3 regions of the Skermanella rosea genome follow, and region 3 is predicted to be linked to each of the others. Evidence: predicted binding sites of a transcription regulator. Region 3 holds the regulator's gene; each other region holds the start of a gene.
The links. Region 3 encodes LexA, which represses DNA repair genes until DNA is damaged. Its sites were predicted from a motif close to ATGTTCTANTTTGGTTC; they were not measured.
Positions count from the first base shown of each region.

Region 1: JL101_RS06880 (Y-family DNA polymerase) is a predicted target of LexA. The motif match lies at 1,306-1,322, and genes of this name have one in related genera.
Region 2: JL101_RS21950 (S24 family peptidase) is a predicted target of LexA. The motif match lies at 1,209-1,225, and genes of this name have one in related genera.

Region 1 is NZ_CP086111.1:1,481,075-1,483,336, forward strand. Features, by position in the region: gene JL101_RS06870 (EcsC family protein) at 1-244, shown strand, start outside; gene JL101_RS06875 (VOC family protein) at 622-1,041, shown strand; gene JL101_RS06880 (Y-family DNA polymerase) at 1,372-2,262, shown strand, end outside.
Region 2 is NZ_CP086111.1:4,680,996-4,683,257, reverse strand. Features, by position in the region: gene JL101_RS21960 (DUF2312 domain-containing protein) at 1-103, shown strand, start outside; gene JL101_RS21955 (hypothetical protein) at 76-426, opposite strand; gene JL101_RS21950 (S24 family peptidase) at 499-1,131, opposite strand; gene JL101_RS21945 (hypothetical protein) at 1,393-1,728, shown strand; gene JL101_RS21940 (hypothetical protein) at 1,725-2,189, shown strand; gene JL101_RS21935 (hypothetical protein) at 2,214-2,262, shown strand, end outside.
Region 3 is NZ_CP086111.1:2,644,040-2,646,301, forward strand. Features, by position in the region: gene JL101_RS12140 (class I SAM-dependent methyltransferase) at 1-582, opposite strand, end outside; gene lexA (transcriptional repressor LexA) at 726-1,445, opposite strand; gene JL101_RS12150 (molybdopterin molybdotransferase MoeA) at 1,577-2,262, opposite strand, start outside.

The sequences.
Region 1 (2,262 bases), 1.2 Mb from region 3:
AGCCGCTGAGCAGACTTTAAGCCGCGAAGCTGCGCTGATTGCCATTCGTACATTAGCAAGTCAACTTGGAATCAATCTAACAAAAAGAAAAGCATTGCAAGCAATTCCCTTTATTGGTGCTGGTGTGGGAGCGGCTGTTAATGGCACATACATGCGAGATGTTGGATGGGCAGCTCGTAGAGCCTACCAGGAACGGTGGCTTATTGATCGTGGCAAATTGATTCTAGAGGGTGCGGATCGATGACTACGATAGTCTTTGGTTGGCTGATCGCCTTACGGTCGATCGCTCCTACCCGCGGAGGTCCGATGGTTGCCAGCAAGCTTACTCGCAAGTGAAAGACGACCATTCGGCAGCGGGTGCGTGCCGCACTCGGGCTGCGCGAAGGCGATAGGATTGCTTACAGCCTTGAAGAAGGCCGCGTGATCCTGAGGCGCGCCGTCCCCGAACAGGTCGATGATCCCTTCCATGTCTTCCACGAATGGAATTTGGAGGCGGATCGGCGGGCCTATGCTGGGCTGTAGTATTCGGGATGCCGGCATGTCGAATATCGAGCCGGGACGATCGCGCGGACTATGCTTCCCGTCTCCTGTCCAACCACCAATCCGATGGGGAAGAAGCCGATGCTGTCCCATGTCTATGTCGGGATCACCGATTTTCAGCGCGCCTTCACCTTCTACAGTGCCCTGATGGCGGAACTCGGATATCCGCTGAAGTTCCGCGAGCCCGAGAATTCCTGGGCAGGCTGGATGCCGAAGGCGGGCGGGCGGCCGTTGTTCCTGATCGGCGCGCCTTATGACGGGCAGCGGGCCGATTCGGGCAACGGGCACATGGTCGCTCTTCTCGCCCCGAGCCGGGAAGCCGTCGATCGGTGTCACGCCATCGCCATGGCCGCCGGAGCGAGGGACGAGGGAAAGCCGGGTCTCCGGCCCCATTATCATCCCGATTACTACGGTGCGTATTTCCGCGACCCCGACGACAATAAGATCTGCATCTGCTGCCATGATCCCGTCCCGGCTTCGGGTACTGACCGGCCGGCCTGATCCCCAGCCGGTCGGCACGGTAATCGCTCGTTCATCAGGAAAATGTAGGTCAGGTAGAGCGAAGCGGCACCCGACACAAGCCGAAGCGTCGCTGTCGGGTGCCGCTTCGCTCTACCCGACCTACGTGCCATCCATTTGTCTCTTTCTGCGGGAAGGGCCCGGCCATGGCAAACGAGAGGGCGCCGGGCGGACCGATCCAGGACATACCCCCTCCTGAAGAGCGTAAAATTTTCTCCACCGCCTTGACCTCCTTCCGCGTCTAGTGTGTTCTTGTTTTGTTCTGAGCGTGATGGCGCCACATGGCAAGAGGACTGACGGAGTGGAGTATCGATGGCGCGGCGGGTTCTCTCCCTATGGCTTCCCGGCCTGGCAACCGACCGGCTGGCCCGCCGCAAGCCGGAATTGCGGGATCGGCCGCTCGTCACCATCCTCGGGGACCACGGGCGGATGATCGTCGCGGCGGTCAACGGGCATGCCGAGTCGGCCGGCATCCAGCCGGGCATGACGCTGGCCGACGCCCGCGCGCTGGAACCCTCCGTCCATCCCGTCGATGCCGATCCCGCCGCCGACGCCCAGGCGCTGGACGGGCTGGCGGACTGGTGCGGGCGCTATACGCCCTGGGTCGGGCTGGACGCGCCGGACGGCATCTTCCTCGACATATCGGGCTGCGCGCACCTGTTCGGCGGCGAGCCGGCGCTGCTCCGCGACGTGGTCGGCCGGCTGAAAGGGTTCGGCTATCAGGCCGGGGCGGCGGTCGCCGATTCGGCGGGGGCCGCCTGGGCGGTGGCGCGGCACGGCGGGGAGCGGATCGTTGCCGTGCCGCCGGGACGCGGGCGGCAGGCGCTGGCCGGGCTGCCGGTGGAAGCGCTGCGCCTGCCGGCCGAGACGGCGGCCGGGCTGCGCCGGGTCGGCATGCGGCGGGTCGGCGACCTCTACGGCATGCCGCGCGCCGCGATCACCGCGCGATTCGGCGTGGTCGTCACCCGGCGGCTCGACCTCGCGCTCGGCGTGTCGCCGGAGCCGATCTCGCCGCGCCGGCCGGTCCCGCCCCACGTCGCGCGCGCCGCCTTCGCCGAGCCCATCTCCACGCCGGAGAACTTGGCGGACGCCACCCGGCGCCTGCTGGACGACCTGTGCGCCGGGCTGGAGCGGGCGGGCAGGGGAGCCCGGCGGCTGGAGCTCCGCTTCTTCCGGGTGGACGGGCGGGTCGAGCGCTCCACC
Region 2 (2,262 bases), 2.0 Mb from region 3:
GATCATCCGGACGATCATCCGGCTTCGCAAGAAGGCCAAGGAGGAGCGTCAGGAGGAAGAAGAGCTGATCGAGCTTTACAAGATGGCGCTCGGCATGGAGTGAGCCGACGCCATGCGGGCCACCGCGCTCGCCCGGTGAAGCGCCAGGTCGGCGACGAGGCGGGCGAGCCATGGATCGATCCGGGGATCGGCCCGGGTAATGCGCCCGAAGGCCGCCCGGCGGCGGGCGATGCCGAGTCGGGCATCGGCGGCGAGGCGGGAGGCCAAGCGCCCGGCCGCCGCGATCCGCCCGGCGTCACGAGGGGCGCGGCCGCCCAATAGTGTCGCCGACAGGGCCGCGCGCGGCGGCGGACCGGAAAAATCCAGATACAGGTCGGCCAGGAGAGTCGCCGGATCGGCGGCGTTGGGGTGCGAATCGTCCGTCATGGGGCGATGTGACCACAAACCCACGCTGCGGTCAAAGGAATTTATTCCAATCCTAGTCGGCCGTCCCGCGGCCTACTGGCTTGCCCAGACGATCCGCGCCATCCAGGTGATCTCGGTCGGGCTGAGCGTGCGCAACGGGTGGGCCGGGTTGATCGACTGGAGCTCGATCCTGTTGGCGGTCGAGCGCAGCAGCTGCTTGGCCATCACCTCGCCGCCGGTGGTCTTGACCACGACGCGGTCGCCGCGCCGCAGGCTGGCCGAGGGCGAGACGATGATGATGTCGCCGTCGCGGTAGACCGGCTCCATGCTGTCGCCGGTGATCTCCAGCGCATAGGCCTGCGGATCGCCGACGTGCGGGAATTGCAGCTCGTCCCAGCCGCTGCCGACGGGATAGCCGGCATCGTCGAAAAAGCCCTGGGCGCCCGCCTGCGCATAGCCGATCACCGGGATGCGCTGGGTGGCGCCGGTGATCTGCTCGTTGTCGACCAGGCTGACGAAATCGCTGAACGAGCTGGCGGTCGCCTCCAGCACCTTCGAGATGCTCTCGGTCGACGGCCAGCGCAGCTTCCCCTCGGTCGTGGTCCGCTTGCTCTTGTTGAACGTCGTCGGGTCCAGCCCGGCCCGCCGCGCGAGGCCGGAGGCCGACAGCCCGTTCTGGGCTGCGAGGCGATCAATCGCCTGCCAAATGTCTGCGTGTTTAAGCATGGGAACAATTTCACATATTCTGGTCCTCATGTCCCTAGGAACGTTTTCACAAAAAGCTTGACGTAGGAATTAAAGCGGAACATAAGGGGAACATCAAGGGGGTTCTTCCCGCAGGAAGATGCCCTTCCCCGAAATCCAGTCCGCACAGGAGGTGCCGCCTTGTCCGGCCACCCGTCCCCGTCTCCCCTTCGGCATCGCCCGCCTTCTCCTGCCGGAAGTCCCGGTTCTCCGCGACCCGACACGGATCCCGACGCTTTCGCGGTGCCTTTCGACAGCGCCGAGGAAGCTTGGTTCTGGTTCGTCCAGGCGCAGGAGGCCCGCGCGTCCGGAGCCCGCATCGTCGCCGGCCGCGGCATGGTGCCGCGCCCCTGCGAACCGCTCGACATGATCCGCGTGGTCGACCGGCTGTACCGCCAGCGCAAGCTGATCCGCGACCACCTCCACGTGCTGGTCCATTACGGCCGCCGCCTGATGGCGCCCGATCCGGAGCGCCGGCTGGAGGTGCGGGCGTCCGGCCTGTGGCGGGAGGCGTTGGACTTCCTGGATCCCATCCTGCGCGAGAAGGGCATCGTCGCCGACGCCCGGCTCGCGGGATGAGCGGCACCCTGGCGCCCGCCGCCCCGCCCCGCGCCGAGCCGCGGGCCTGGGTGGTGTTCTGCGGCGATGCCGACCTGTGGTGGCTCCGGCTGCTGCGGCCGGGCTTCCGCCACTGCTTCGTGGCGCTGAACGACGGGACCCACTGGATCACGGTGGACCCGCTGTCGCCGCACCTGGAGATCGCGGTCCAGCCGGTCGCCGCCGGCTTCGACCTCGTCGGCTGGTTCGCCGAGCGCGGCCATGCCGTGGTGGCGGCCCCGGTCCGGCGCGACCTGGACCGCCCGGCACCCTGGGGGCCGTTCACCTGCGTGGAAGCGGCCAAGCGGGTGCTGGGGCTGCATGACCGCTGGGTGCTGACCCCCTGGCAGCTTTACCGCCGGCTGCTCGACCCGGCGTCGCCGGTCGGGTGCGCGTCCGCCGGCCGTGCGTCCACCCGGGCCGGTTCGCCGGCCTTTTCCTGAACCTTCCGAAGGAGCCCGATCCCCATGGCCAAGATGTTCTCGCCGCCCAAGGTGCCGTCCGTCGTGACCACGA
Region 3 (2,262 bases):
ACACAGGTACATCTTGGCTCGCGAGGCGGCGAAGGGGCGGATGTGGCGGCCTTCCGGCGACAGGCAGAATTCCGCCATGGCCGTGGGAACGCCCGGCCATTCCGGATCGAAGCAGTCGTCCAAGGCGACCACGCCCTGACCCGTGAGCAGGGGCGCGAAGTTGTTCAGGTCGTTCAGGACCGAGGGATGGTCATGGACGGCATCCAGGTGGAGGAAGCGGAGGCTGCCTCGCTCGACCATGTCAGGAGGTCCCTCCAGTTGCCGGAGATCCGTGGCGACGCATACCAGCCTGCTTCCGAGTTCCGGACAGCACCGGAGGATGTTCGCTTCGGCCACGGCCCGGGAAACCTCATGGAAGGCGTCGAAGCAGAACACGGTCTCGTCGGCGCGCGCCAGCAGGCCGAGCGCGACCGCGGACTTCCCCTTGTAGATCCCAAGCTCGCAGGTGTCGCCGCGGAATCCGCCTTGCTTCTGGATGAAGTCGATCAACCAAAACAGCAGGATGTCATGATTGTAGAACCAGCCTTCGATCTGGTCCTCGACATGCTCCTGATAGATCCGGAAGAGTCGGGAAACTTCCATGAAGCGGTCCAGTCAGCATCGTCCGCCCGGAGTGGCGTATCGCGGACCAGACTACCGCGCATTCGTAAACGAAAAGGGCGGACCGTAGAGCCTCGCAAGGCTCCCCAATCCGCCCCTCACGGCGGCGACCTGACGACTTCGCTTCAGTAACGCCGCAGCAGGCCCACCAGGCGGCCCTGGACGCGCACCCGGTCGGCACCGAAGATGCGGGTCTCGAAGGCCGGGTTCGCCGGTTCCAGCGCCACGGTCTGGCCCTTGCGCCGAAGGCGCTTCAAGGTCACCTCGTGCTCGTCGATCAGCGCCACGACGATCGTGCCGCTGTCGGCCATGTCGCACCGGTTGATGATGACCGTGTCGCCGTCCAGGATGCCGGCCTCGACCATGCTGTCACCGGCGACTTCCAGCGCGTAGTGGTCACCGGGGGGCAGCATCGTCGCCGGGACGTTGATCATGGCGCTGTTGTCGCGCAGCGCCTCGATCGGCGTACCGGCAGCGATCCGACCGTAGAGCGGAAGCTGGATCGCCTCGGCCTCGGTGCTGGCCTCGCGGCCGGCCAGGGCGCCGGTGAAATCGCCCTTGATGACGTTGGGCTGGAACTTCGGGCGGTCGGGCGCGCGCTGCTGCTGGCGGGCCGCACCGGCTTCCGCACCTTCCGGCAGCCGGAGCACCTCGAGCGCGCGGGCACGGTGGGGCAGGCGACGGATGAAACCGCGCTCCTCCAGCCCGGTGATCAGCCGGTGGATACCCGACTTCGACTTCAATCCCAGGGCATCCTTCATCTCGTCGAACGAGGGCGAGACCCCGCCTTCGCCCAGCCGGTCGTTGATGAAGAGCAGAAGCTCGTATTGTTTACGTGTCAGCATCTACGCCCCCTGCGCGCGGGACCAACCGGTCCAGAACAAAACAAAAACATCAATCTATGTTCTAGTTTGGTTCGCGGAAGGCGTCAAGCATTCGCTGAACATTTTTACCCTTGTCCGGCAGGTCCGGTCACCTAAAGACTCAGGACTCCGCCGCCCAGGGGAAGAAATTCGACAGTGTCGCCGGCCGATGCGGCCGGCGCGAAGGGCGGGCGGACCACCAGGCAGTCGGCCCGGGCAAGCACCGTCAGCAGCGAACTGTCCTGCGATTCGAAGGGGTTGGCGACCAGTTCGCCGTCCGGGCCGATACTCAGCGATGCCCTCAGGTAATCTTCGCGCTGGTCGTTCTGCTTGACGGGACGCCCCAGGACTGCGGTGCGGCGCGATCCTTCCTCCGCCGGAAGCCCGAGCAGGCGGCGGAGCGCCGGCCTGAGGAACAGGATGGCGCAGACCTGGCTCGACACCGGATTGCCGGGCAGGCCCAGGACCGGCACATCGCCCAGCCGGCCGAACATCAGCGGTTTGCCCGGCCGCATGGCGATCTTGTAGAAATCCAGGTCCATGCCGCGGTCGCCCAGCACGGCGCGCACGAGATCATACTCGCCCGCCGAGGCCCCGCCGGACGTGACCAGGATGTCCGCCCGCTCGGCACCCGCGACGAGTCGGGCCAGCGACTCCGGCGTGTCCAGGGCCACGCCCAGATTGACCGGAACGCCGCCGCAGGCCGTGATCAGGCCGGCCAGGGCGAAGGCGTTCGAGCTGACGATCTGGCCCGGCCCGAGAGCCTCCCCGGGAAGCACGATCTCGTCGCCCGTCGCCA